DNA from 2 places in the Arthrobacter sp. SD76 genome. Region 1 is predicted to be linked to the other one. Evidence: riboswitches for the same ligand, from Rfam matches in the RefSeq annotation. Region 1 holds a riboswitch; the other holds the start of a gene.
What was found. A riboswitch is a leader RNA that binds a small molecule or an ion and turns the genes downstream of it on or off. The one in region 1 is predicted to bind glycine.
Positions count from the first base shown of each region.

Region 1 (6,443 bases):
TGGCGAATGCCATGGCCACGAATAGGCCAAGGACCAGCAGCTGGAACCCCACAAGGCCGTACTGCACCAGCTTGGTGGCGTGCAGGCCGCGGTAGCTGACCCAGACGGCCAGGGCCACGAACACGAAGCAGGTCAGGACGTTGATTGCCTTGTTGTCGGCAAGGTCGGCCAGTTCGGCGGAGCCTGTGAGCTGGGAGAGGAAGAGGTAGAAGAAATCGACGGCCACGCCCGCGAGGTTGGACAGGACGATGATGCTGGCGGCGAGCAGGCCCCAGCCGCCCATCCAGCCGACCCACGGGCCAAAGGCCTTGGTAACCCACGTGAAGGTGGTGCCGCTGTCAGGGGAGTCGGCGTTGAGTTCCCGGTAGGCGAGCGAGACCAGGATCATGGGGATGAACCCGATCAGGAAGATGACAGGCAGCTGGAGTCCGACTTCATTGACGGTGGGTCCCAGTGCGCTGGTGAGGGTGTAGGCGGGGGCAATGGTGGAAATGCCGAGGACGACGACGGCGAGGAGCCCCAGCTGGCCGCCTTTCAGTCCTTTGGCGGTGATTCCGCCGCTGCCGGGAGTGTGTTTGCCGGAGCCGGCCGGGGACGTGCTGGTGCGGAGTGTCTCTGTCATGGCACCACTTTCTGGAAGACTTTATGACCGCGGTCACTATATGAATGACGTTCATTTAGTGGGGGCACCGGCGTGGAAGCGCAAGGGGAAATATGAATCACATTCGTTTATGACCGCTGGCGGCACATTAGTAAGCTCACTGAGAAATCTTCCTTCGGCCCTGCTCCAGCCTCCGGCGGGACTGGTACCGTCGCAACTACTGGACCAATCGAGGAGGACCCATGAAAGCTTCACCGACACTGACCAATAACCTGCAGGCTGTGCTCGCCGACTTGATCGAGCTGCACATCCAGGGCAAGCAGGCGCACTGGAACATTGTGGGCACCAACTTCCGTGACCTCCACCTCCAGCTTGACGAGATTGTCGACGCCGCGCGCCAGTTCGCCGACGATACGGCCGAGCGCATGCGAGCCCTTCACGCCCTTCCGGACGGCCGCAGTTCGACGGTTTCGGCCTCCACCAGCCTGGCGCAGTTCCCCGACGGCCTGATCAGCACCAAGGATGCGATCGAACGGATCGTCGCCGCCTTGGAAGCTGCCGTGGGCACCATGCGCAAGGTCCATGATGAGGTGGACGAGGAGGATCCCACTACGGCCGACCTGCTGCACGAGTTCATCCTCAAGCTGGAGCAGTTCGCCTGGATGGTGAACGCCGAAACCATGAAGCCCACGGCCAGCGTGACCGCTCCGGATTCCAAGTAGCCCGTCGGCGCGGAGCGCCGGCCCGCAGCAGGCGCCCGGCGCTGGAGGTCCATCTCCGGCGCCGGGCGCTTTTTTGTGCCCTCCAGGCCTTCCGCCTTAGGCGGCTGTTGGGACTTTGCGAAGTACGACGGCGGCGAGGACCGCCGCCGCGGCCATCAGTACCAGCCCGATTGCCGCGGTGACGTGGACACCGGAGTCGAAGGCGGCCGCCGCGGCCTGCCGCACCGCGTCCGCCAGGGGTGCAGGCAGGGCGGCGGCCACATCCATGGCACCGGCGAGGGTTTCGCCGGCGTTGTGGATGGCGCCCACGGATGCCGACTCCGCCAGGGCGTCCGGCAGCCGGAGGTTGTGCTGGTAGGAAGCCGTCAGGATCGAGCCCAGTACCGCGGTGCCCAGGAGTGCGCCCACTTCGTAGCCGGTCTCCGAGATGGCAGCGGCGGCACCGGACTTCTCCGGCGGCGCGGCCCCCAAAATGAGGTCATTGGAAATGGTCTCGGCCGTGCCTACTCCCAGGGCAAGCACCAGCAGGGCTGCCAGCAGCAGTGAAGGGCCGCCGTCGTGGTTTCCGAAGCTGACCATGCTGTATCCCGCGGCGCTGAAGGCCAGCCCGGCGGCCACCACGAACCCCGGCCGTACGCGCCGCACGAGCGGAACTACGGCCAGCCCGGCCACCACCGTGGCCACGAGGGCCGGGATCATCGCGATGCCCGCTGCCGAAGGGGACATGCCCTCAAGCAGCTGCAGGTGCTGGGCCAGGAAGAGGATGAACCCGTTGAAGGAAAAGAGGGCCAGGACGTTGGCCGTAATGGCCATGCTGAACACCCTGTTCCGGAACAGGGACATATCCAGGAGTGGATTGGCAAGCCGCAGCTGCCGGCGCACGAAGACTGCGCCCATGGCCAGGCCGAAGGCGATGCCCGCGATGGCCGCCGGGCCGGCGCCTTCCGTGGCCAGTTCCTTGATGCCGTAGACCAGGGGAACCATCACCAGCAGGGACAGCAGGATGCTGGGCACGTCCACGCGGCCCGGGGCAGGATCCTTTGACTCCGGAATGAAGGCAGGGCCGAAGGCCAGGAGGGGGCAGCATGAGCGGCACGGCCACCAGGAACACTGCGCCCCACCAGAACTGCTCCACCAGCCAGCCGCCGAAGATCGGTCCCAGGGCCGCGCCGCCGGAGAAACCGGCGGCCCAAATGGCTACCGCCAGCCTGCGGCGGCTGGGCTGCGGAAAGATGTTGCGGATCAGGGAGAGCGTGGATGGCATCAGCATCGCGCCAAAGAATCCCAGGGATGCCCGGCCGGCGATCAGCCAGGCGGGGCTTGGGGCGAAAGCCGTGGCCGCGGACAGGGCGGCAAAGCCGATGCTGCCGATAATCAGCAGCTTCCGCCGGCCGATGCGATCACCGAGGCTGCCCATGGACACCAGCAGGCCGGCGAGCACCAGCGGGTAGGCGTCCACGATCCAGAGGAGCTGGACGCCGGTGGGTTCCAGGGCGCGGGCGATGGCGGGCAGGGCAAAGGTGAGGGCGGTGTTGTCCACGGCAACCAACAGGACCGGGAACATCAGTAAGCCCAGGGCCAGCCAGTCGCGCCAGGGCGCCCGGACGGCCGGGCCTCCGGCGGGTGCCGTCGGGGTCCTGGTGGTTGCTGCGGAAGTTGTCATGCGATAACTATACCGTCCAGACGGTATAGTTACGAATCCGGTCCGGTTGGAGGGGCCACCGTTCCAACGGGCATGATTAGACGCATGCCCCGAAAGCCCGTAGCCCGTGAAGCGGTCCTTGACGCCTTTGAAGCCCTCCTGATTGAGGTGGGGGAGCGCGCGGCAACCCTGGACGCCGTCGCGGCGAAGGCCGGAGTGTCCAAAGGCGGGCTGCTGTACCACTTCCCGAACAAGGAAGCCCTGATCCAGGTGCTGCTGGACCGGCTGGACGGGCTGGCGGGAGCCGACGCCGATGCGATGGCAGCCGCCGGGGAGGGGGCTGCGGCCTACTTCATCCGTACATCCGTCTGGGCCGACACCCCGCTGGACCGCGCGATCGTCGCGGCAACCCGCCTGGCGGAGGTGGCGCACGAGGAAACGCGCCGCCGGTTTGCAGCGATCCAGCAGCGCTGGCTCGACGAGATCGCGGCCGATGTCGGCCCGGCCCTGGCCAAAGCAGTGCTGTACATGGGGGATGGGCTCTACTTCAACGCCATGCTGTCTGTGGGGCCGGTACCGCCGGGCGGTGCGGCCGCGGATGTGGACGAATTGCTGGCAGCCTTGGAACGCCTGCGGCGGTAGCCGGCCATTTGCCCCAGCCGCGGTGGCGTAGGACAATTGGGAGCTGTGGGAGCTGTCACCGGCCCCCGCAGCAACCCAAATGAATAGCCTTTGATCTGCGGCGGGAGAGTTCTGCCGGATAGTACAGCAGGCGCCGTAGGAGCAAACCCTCCCCAGGAATCTCACAGGCCCATGTACCGCCGCGGCGAGGCGCCTCTGGAAAGCAGCAGGCAGTCCGCCTGGGTGACCCGCAGTGCGGGAAACCCGGGGCTGTTGTGTTCACCGACGGTGCAAGCGGGGCCATGCGCAAGCTGGCAACGCGGAAACTCTCAGGTCCAATACAGAGCGGGGAGGAACCCGAATCGCTGCGGCGTACCCTGCGCCGCCTGACTCATGGAGTTCCCCGTGACCGTTTCCCCGGCCCCTGCCACCGCCACTTTCGTTGACCGGCACATTGGTGCCCGCCGCCAGGCCGATGTCAGCGCCATGCTCAAGGCCGTCGGTTACGACACCGTGGATGCCCTGGTTGACCGGGCCGTGCCCAAGGATATCCGGCAGGATACGCCGCTGAAACTGTCCCCGGCACTGAGCGAGGTGGAGGCGCTCGCCGAGCTGCGCAAGCTTGCGGCCAAGAACAGGACTGCTGTCCAGATGATCGGGCAGGGTTACTACGACACCGTGACGCCGCCGGTGATCCGCCGCAACATCCTTGAATCCCCGGCCTGGTACACCGCCTACACCCCGTACCAGCCCGAGATTTCGCAGGGCCGGCTTGAGGCGCTCCTGAATTTCCAGACCATGGTCCAGGACCTGGTTGGACTGCCCATCGCCAACGCGTCCCTGCTGGATGAAGCCACCGCCGTGGCCGAGGCCGTCCTCATGATGCGCCGGGCCAACAAGAACAAGGATGCCCGGGACGGCAAGACGGTCCTGGACGCCGATTGCCTGCCCCAGACCATCGCCATTGTGAAGGGCCGCGCGGAAGCCCTGGGCTTCGAGGTGGAAATCGCCGACCTGTCTGCAGGCCTGCCGGACGGTGCCATCAACGGTGTGGTCCTGCAGCAGCCTGGTGCCTCGGGCCGGGTGTTCGACCACTCGGCAGTGATCGCGCAGGCCAAGGAGCGCGGCGCGCTCGTGACCGTCGCGGCTGACCTGCTGGCGCTGACCCTGATCACCCCTCCCGGTGAGCAGGGTGCGGATATCGCCGTCGGCTCCGCCCAGCGCTTCGGCGTCCCGCTGTTCTATGGCGGCCCGCACGCCGCGTACATGGCAGTCCAGAAGGGCCTGGAGCGTTCCATGCCCGGCCGCCTGGTGGGGGTGTCCAAGGACGACGCCGGTGTCCCCGCCTACCGCCTGGCCCTGCAGACCCGCGAGCAGCACATCCGCCGCGAGAAGGCCACGTCCAACATCTGCACCGCCCAGGCACTGCTGGCCATCGTCGCTTCGATGTACGCCGTTTACCACGGTCCCGAGGGACTGAAAGCCATCGCGCAGACCGCGCACCGCCACGCCCGCACGCTGGCAGCTTCCCTGAAGGCTTCCGGCGCGGAGGTCCTGCACGGTTCCTTCTTCGACACCGTCACGGTCCGTGTCCCCGGCAGGGGAGCGGAGGTTGTCGCTGCCGCGGAGGCCAAGGGCATCAACCTGCGTTTCATCGACGCCGATACCGTGGGTATTTCCGTGGACGAAACCACGACGACGTCGACCGTCGCCGCCGTCGCGTCCGTTTTCGGCGGCGAGGCAGTGGGCTCCACCGGAGCCTTTGCACTCGACTCCGCCGTCGAACGCACCTCCTCCTTCCTGCAGCATCCGGTGTTCAATACGCACCGGTCGGAGACCCAGTTGCTGCGGTATATCCGGAAGTTGTCGGACCGGGACCTGGCGTTGGACCGAACCATGATCCCGCTGGGCTCGTGCACGATGAAGCTGAACGCTACGGCCGAGATGGAGGCCATTTCGTGGCCGGAGTTCGCTTCGATCCATCCGTTCGCCCCGGATTCGCAGACCGAGGGCTGGCGTGAGCTGATCACTGGCCTGGAGGCTGATTTGGCCGAGATCACCGGGTATGACCAGGTGTCCATCCAGCCCAACGCGGGGTCCCAGGGCGAGCTCGCGGGCCTGCTGGCGATCCGCGGCTACCACCGCTCCCGTGGTGAGGGTCAGCGCAACGTGTGCCTGATCCCCGCGTCGGCGCACGGCACCAACGCCGCGTCGGCGGTGCTGGCCGGGATGAAGGTCGTCGTGGTGGCCACGGCGGCCGACGGCACGATCGACCATGCTGACCTGTACGCGAAGATCGAGGCGCATAAGGATGCCCTGTCGGCGATCATGATCACCTACCCGTCCACGCACGGGGTGTACGACGGGGATGTCCGTGAGGTCTGCGATGCCGTGCACGCCGCGGGCGGGCAGGTGTATATCGACGGCGCGAACCTGAACGCCCTGGTGGGCCTGGCGCAGCCGGGCAAGTTCGGCGGGGACGTCTCGCACCTGAACCTGCACAAGACATTCTGCATCCCGCACGGCGGCGGCGGGCCCGGCGTCGGACCCGTCGCAGCGAAGGCACACCTCGCACCCTTCATGCCCGGCAACGCGGCCACCTGGACCGAAGGGAACGATGTCCCCATCTCGGCGTCGAAGTTCGGTTCCGCGGGCGTGCTGCCCATCTCCTGGGCGTATGTGAAGCTGATGGGCGGTCAGGGCCTGACCGAGGCCACCAAGTCGGCGCTGCTGGCGGCGAACTATGTGGCGTCCCGGCTGAACGAGTACTTCCCCGTGCTGTACACCGGCGAGGGCGGGCTCGTGGCGCACGAGTGCATCCTGGACCTGCGCGAGCTCACCGCGAAGACCGGGGTCA
Region 1 is NZ_JBNBLR010000001.1:3,308,068-3,314,510, reverse strand. Features, by position in the region: gene ACPEE0_RS16015 (APC family permease) at 1-622, opposite strand, end outside; gene ACPEE0_RS16010 (Dps family protein) at 844-1,323, shown strand; partial or broken gene ACPEE0_RS16005 (MFS transporter) at 1,420-2,986, opposite strand; gene ACPEE0_RS16000 (TetR/AcrR family transcriptional regulator) at 3,071-3,607, shown strand; glycine riboswitch at 3,699-3,796, shown strand; gene gcvP (aminomethyl-transferring glycine dehydrogenase) at 3,980-6,443, shown strand, end outside.

Region 2 (6,443 bases), 360 kb from region 1:
AGGTCGATGTCCAGGACGGTTCCGGGGGCGGAGTGTTCGACGGCGACATAGGCCATGGCCACCGGGTAGCCGAGGGTGGGGCTCGGCTGGCCGGAGGTCACCTCGCCTACCAGGGTGCCGTCCTGCAGGACCGGGTAGTGCGCGCGGGCTGCACGGCGTCCGGTGCCTTTGAGGCCCACGAGCTTTTGGCCCACGGTGGAGCCGACGCCTGCGGCCTTGATGGCAGCCAGCGCCTCCTTGCCCACGAAGTCGCTTTCCTTGGCAAGGGAAACCACCGGACCGAGTCCCGCAGCGTAGGCGTTGACGTGGCGCGAGAGTTCGTTGCCGTAGAGGGGCATCCCGGCTTCGAGGCGGAGTGAGTCGCGGGCGGCAAGGCCTGCGGGGATCAGCCCGTGTTCTTCGCCGGCAGCGAGCAGTGCCTCCCAGAGCGCGGGTGCGTCCACGTTGGGAATGTAGATTTCGAAGCCGTCCTCGCCGGTGTAGCCGGTGCGGGCAATCAGCAGGTCCTGGACAGAGCCGTTGACCGCGACGCCGGCCTCCACGGCAGCGTAGTACTTCAGCTCAGTGACCAGGGCGTGCTGGTCGGCCGGGACGAGTTCCAGCAGGATGGCCTGGGCTGCCGGGCCCTGCACGGCAATCAGCGAGGTTTCCGCTGAAGCGTCCTCCACGACCACGTCGAAGCCCGCGGCCCGGTCACGCAGTGCCGCGGCAACCACGGTGGCGTTGCCAGCGTTGGGGACCACCAGGTAGCGGTCATCTGCTCGGCGGTAGGAGATCAGGTCATCGATGATGCCGCCGTCGGCGTCGCAGATCAGCGAGTACTTGGCCTTGCCCACGGCCACGGCGGACAGCTTCCCCGCAAGGGCGTAGTCCAGGAATGCTGCGGCTTGGGGGCCGGTGACCCAGACTTCGCCCATGTGGGAGAGGTCGAACAGCCCCGCGCTCTTGCGGACCGCGTGGTGTTCGGCCAGCTCGGAGTTGTATTTGAGGGGCATCTGCCAGCCGCCGAAGTCGGTGAAGGACGCGCCGGCTTTCTTGTGCTGCTCGTAGAGAGCGGTGTAGTTCTCGGTCATGGGGATCCTTTCGGGCCGGAGGTTGAGCTTGTCGAAACCCGGGTTTCGACAGGCTCAACCACCGAAATCAGTTTTCGAACTCGGAGAGCGGCGGGCAGGAGCAGATGAGGTTGCGGTCGCCTGCGGCGCCGTCGATCCGGCCGACGGGCGGGAAGTACTTGTCCTGCCGGAGGTGGTGGACCGGGAACGCGGCCTGCTCACGCGGGTAGGCACGGTCCCAGTCGGAGGACACGACGGCGGCTGCCGTGTGCGGTGCCCGGCGCAGCGGGGAATCGGCCACGGCGAAGTCACCGGCGGCCACCTGGTCGATTTCCTTGCGGATGGTGATCATCGCCTCGATGAACCGGTCGATCTCGGCCAGGTCCTCGGACTCGGTGGGTTCCACCATCAGCGTCCCGGCCACGGGGAAGGACAGGGTGGGGGCGTGGAAGCCGAAGTCGATGAGCCGCTTGGCCACATCCTCCGCGGTGACCCCCGTCTTCGCGGTGAGCTCGCGCAGGTCCAGGATGCACTCGTGCGCCACGAGCCCGCCCTCGCCGGTGTAGAGCACGGGGAAGTACTCGTTCAGCCGGGACGCCACATAGTTCGCCGCCAGCAGCGCCGACTTGGTGGCCTCGGTCAGGCCCTGCCCGCCCATCAGCTTCACATACGCCCACGAAATGGGGAGGACACCGGCAGAGCCAAAGCGTGACGCCGAGATGGCAACGCCGTGGCCTTCCTCATGAGCGGCCTTATTGGCATCACCGGGCATAAACGGCGCCAGGTGCGCCTTCGCTGCGACGGGTCCGACGCCGGGTCCGCCGCCGCCGTGCGGGATGCAGAATGTCTTGTGCAGGTTCAGGTGCGAGACGTCCCCGCCGAACTTGCCCGGCTGCGCCAGGCCCACCAGGGCGTTCAGGTTCGCGCCGTCGATGTACACCTGCCCGCCCGCGGCGTGCACGGCATCGCAGACCTCACGGACATCCCCGTCGTACACCCCGTGCGTGGACGGGTAGGTGATCATGATCGCCGACAGGGCATCCTTATGCGCCTCGATCTTCGCGTACAGGTCAGCATGGTCGATCGTGCCGTCGGCCGCCGTGGCCACCACGACGACCTTCATCCCGGCCAGCACCGCCGACGCGGCGTTGGTGCCGTGCGCGGAGGCAGGGATCAGGCACACGTTGCGCTGACCCTCACCACGGGAGCGGTGGTAGCCGCGGATCGCCAGCAGGCCCGCGAGCTCGCCCTGCGACCCCGCGTTGGGCTGGATGGACACCTGGTCATACCCGGTGATCTCGGCCAAATCAGCCTCCAGGCCCGTGATCAGCTCACGCCAGCCCTCGGTCTGCGAATCCGGGGCGAACGGATGGATCGAGGCGAACTCCGGCCACGAAATGGCTTCCATCTCGGCCGTAGCGTTCAGCTTCATCGTGCAGGAACCCAGCGGGATCATGGTGCGGTCCAACGCCAGGTCCCGGTCGGACAGCTTCCGGATATACCGCAGCAGCTGGGTCTCCGACCGGTGCGTGTTGAACACCGGATGCTGCAGGAAGTCCGAAGTGCGGAGCACGGCTGCGGGCAGCTCGAAGCCCTGCGCGTCCCCGACGGGACCGGCGCCGAAGGCGACGGCAACGGCGGACAGCGTTGCCGCCGTCGTCGTCTCATCGATGGAGACACCCACGGTGTCCTCGTCGATGAAGCGGAGGTTGATGCCCCGGGCCTCTGCGGCGGTCAGGACCTTGCGGGCCTTGCCCGGCACGCGGACGGTGAGGGTGTCAAAGAACGAATCGGTGACGAGTTCCCGGCCCACGGCCGCCAGCGCTGTGGCGAGGATCCGGGCGTTGTGGTTGACCCGCTCGGCGATGGCCTTCAGCCCGTCCGGGCCGTGGTAGACGGCGTAGAAGGACGACACGATGGCCAGCAGCGCCTGGGCGGTGCAGATGTTGGACGTGGCCTTCTCGCGGCGGATGTGCTGTTCGCGGGTCTGCAGGGCCAGACGGTAGGCGGGGGCGCCGGCGTCGTCCTTGGAGACACCGACGATGCGGCCGGGAAGCGTGCGTTCCATGCCGGTCCGGATCGCCATGTACGCGGCGTGCGGGCCGCCAAAGAACAGCGGGACGCCGAAACGCTGGGTGGAGCCGACGGCGATATCCGCACCCTGCTCACCGGGAGGGGTGATCAGGGTCAGGGCCAGCAGGTCGGCGGCAACCGTGACAAGTGCGCCGCGCTCCTTGGCCGCCGAGATGGCCGCGGACTGGTCCCAGACCCGGCCGGACACGCCGGGCTGCTGGAGGACGATGCCGTTGATGGCGCCGTCGGGAAGGCCCTTGGAAAGATCGGCGACCTCCACGTCGAAGCCCAGGGCCTCGGCCCGGCCCTGCACGATGGCGATGGTCTGTGGCAGGCAGTCGGCGTCCAGCACCGTCTTGCCGTCCTTGGCGTCCTTGTTTTTGTTGGCCCTGCGCATCAGCAGGACGGCCTCGGCAACCGCGGTGGCCTCGTCCAGCAGCGACGCGTTTGCGACCGGAAGGGCGGTCAAGTCCTGGACCATGGTCTGGAAGTTCAGGAGGGCCTCAAGCCGGCCCTGCGAAATCTCGGGCTGGTACGGGGTGTAGGCGGTGTACCAGGCCGGGGATTCCAGGATGTTGCGGCGGATCACCGGGGGTGTCACGGTGTCGTAGTAGCCCTGCCCGATCATCTGGACAGCAGTCTTGTTCCTGGCGGCGAGCCTGCGCAGTTCGGCAAGGACCTCCACCTCGCTGAGGGCCCCGCCAAGCCGGAGCGCGTGCTCCTGGCGGATGGCTCCCGGAACGGCAACGTCCACGAGCCCGTCCACGCTGTCGTAGCCGATGGCCTTGAGCATGGTGTCGACGTCGGCCTGGCGGCGCGCGCCGATATGGCGGTCGGCAAAGGCCGATGGGTTGGATTGAATCGTCATGAGGAACTCCAGGTCTGGCCGGCCACGAATGGCACGGCATGGATGGGTTCCTCCCCGCTCTGTATTGGACCTGAGAGATTCCGAGGACACCTGCTCTTGGCAGGGCACTCTTGCACCGTCGGTGAGTCCGGCAGGAAACCGGACTGCTTTCCAGAGTCGCCTCGCCGTGACGGTACATGGGCCTGAGAGATTCCTGGGGAGGATTTGCTCCTACGGCGCCTGTCCGGTGGTGGTCCGGGAGGGCTCTCCCGTCACAGCTCGAAAGGCAGTATTCAAATGTGGGTGATTCGGCTCACAAGATACACGCTGTTGCTGGCCGCTGGCAAATCGGGGCGCGGCAGCACCGTTGCAAAGGCGGTTCGGGCGGCGGGCCACGGCGCAGAAGTTAAGCATGCTTAGTGTTGATCCACTTAGGATGGAGGAGCACGGCAGCCTTCCCGCTGCAGGTCGATTTGAATGAGGTGACCATGGCCAGGCGCAGCAATCCCGCAGTACGAATCGCACAGGAAACCGCCCACAACGCGGTGTTCGACGCCGAGGGCAATCCCAAGCCCGGTGTCCACAACATGCTGCTGAAGGCGGTGGAAATCCAGCGTCCGTTCGTGGTGGCCTATGTCCGGCGGCTGCAGAAGAGGCATCCGCGTGCCACCGCCGCCCAGCTGGCCGACATCCTGGAGCGCGACTACCTGCGCGCCGTCACCGGCGGCGGGGCGGTGGTGGGTGCCACCGCCGCGGTGCCCGGTGTGGGGACGGTGGCGTCGCTGGGGCTTTCCGCTGCAGCCACTGTCGGATTCCTGGAAGCCACAGCCCTGTATGCCACCTCGCTGGCCGAACTCCACGGCATCCGGCTGACCAACCCGGAGAAGGCCAGCACCATGGTTATGGCCATCATGCTGGGTGAGGAGGGGACCGCACTCCTCAGCACACTGAGCGGCCAGGTGGCAGGCCGTGAAATGAACCCACCAGGGCCTGGGGCAGCGTGCTGTCCAAATCGTTGCCGATGCCGGGCTTCAGCAGCATCCGGAACCGGATCCAGAAGGCCTTCCTCAAGAACCTGCTTAAGCGCCAGGGCACGGCGCTGTTCGGCCGGGCCCTGCCCTTCGGGATCGGGGCGGTGGTCGGCGGAGCGGGTAACCTCATGATGGGCCGCGCCGTGGTTTCGAACGCCAAGGAAGCGTTCGGCCCGATGCCGGACACCATCCCCGGGGAGCTGACGGCAGCCGCAGCTCCTGACAAGCAGACGCTGGAAGGCAACACCTTTGGATCTCAACGCTGACCTCGGCGAATCATTCGGCTCCTGGAAGATGGGGGACGACGCTGCGATGTTCCAGCTGGTGACCAGCGCCAACGTAGCCTGCGGGTTCCACGCCGGCGACCCCATCACCATGCTGGACAGCTGCCGGGCAGCCTACGAGCTCGACGTCACTGTCGGTGCGCACGTGGGGTACCGGGACCTGGCAGGCTTCGGCAGGCGTTCGCTGGATGCCAGCTTCGATGAGCTGTTCGGCGATGTGCTGTACCAGCTGGGGGCGCTCGACGGTGTTGCGCACGCCGTGGGTGCCTCCGTGGACTACGTGAAGCCCCACGGGGCGCTCTACAACCGGCTGGTGCACGACGCCGGGCAGGCGGAGGCCGTGGTGGCAGCCGTCAGCGCCTACGATCCCGGGCTGCCCATCCTGGGGCTGCCGGGTTCGGAACTGCTGAAGCAGGCGCGGGAGGCCGGGCACCCGGTGTTCGTCGAAGCCTTCGCTGACCGCGCCTACCAGGCAGACGGAACGTTGGTCCCGCGCTCGCAGGAAGGCGCCGTCCTGCAGGACGTCGATGCTGTGGTGGAGCGGGCGGTCCGGATGGCCACCAAGGGCGAAGTGGTGGCCGTGGACGGCACAGTGGTGCAGGTCCGGCCCGATTCGCTGTGCATCCACGGCGATACCCCGGGCGCCGTGGAGATGGCCGCGGGAGTGCGGGCAGGCCTGGTTGCTGCCGGCGTTGAACTGGAGTCGTTCGCCTAAGCGGCACTAGGCGGCAGGCCTCCGCCGGCAGCGGCGCTCAGCCGAAGACGAGTTGCGCCGCCGTGAAGATCGCCAGCCCGGCCAGTGACCCCACCACCGTGCCGTTGATCCGGATGAACTGCAGGTCCTTGCCCACCTGGAGCTCGATTTTCTGCGACGTTTCCTCGGCGTCCCAGCGCGCCACGGTGTCGGTGATGACCCCGGCGATATCCGAGCGGTAGGTCCGCACCAGGTATCCGGCGGCGTCGCCGATCCAGGCGGATTGACCTTGCCGTCGAGTTCAGGATCGTTGACCAGCCGGGATCCGAAGTCCCGGACCGCGGCCTTGAACTTGATGGTCAGGTCGCTGTCCGGATCGTCCACGGCACCCAGCAGGGCGTTCTTCACCGTTCCCCAGGTCCGGGAGGCGAGTTCGCGGACCTCGGGGTCCCCAGGACCTGG
Region 2 is NZ_JBNBLR010000001.1:3,671,342-3,677,784, reverse strand. Features, by position in the region: gene gcvT (glycine cleavage system aminomethyltransferase GcvT) at 1-1,073, opposite strand, end outside; gene gcvP (aminomethyl-transferring glycine dehydrogenase) at 1,141-3,993, opposite strand; glycine riboswitch at 4,154-4,254, opposite strand; partial or broken gene ACPEE0_RS17790 (hypothetical protein) at 4,461-5,269, shown strand; gene ACPEE0_RS17785 (LamB/YcsF family protein) at 5,253-6,002, shown strand; partial or broken gene ACPEE0_RS17780 (DUF445 domain-containing protein) at 6,040-6,443, opposite strand, start outside.
Region 2: it holds a riboswitch for glycine, as region 1 does, so the genes downstream of both, gcvP (aminomethyl-transferring glycine dehydrogenase) here and gcvP (aminomethyl-transferring glycine dehydrogenase) in region 1, are expected to answer to the same signal.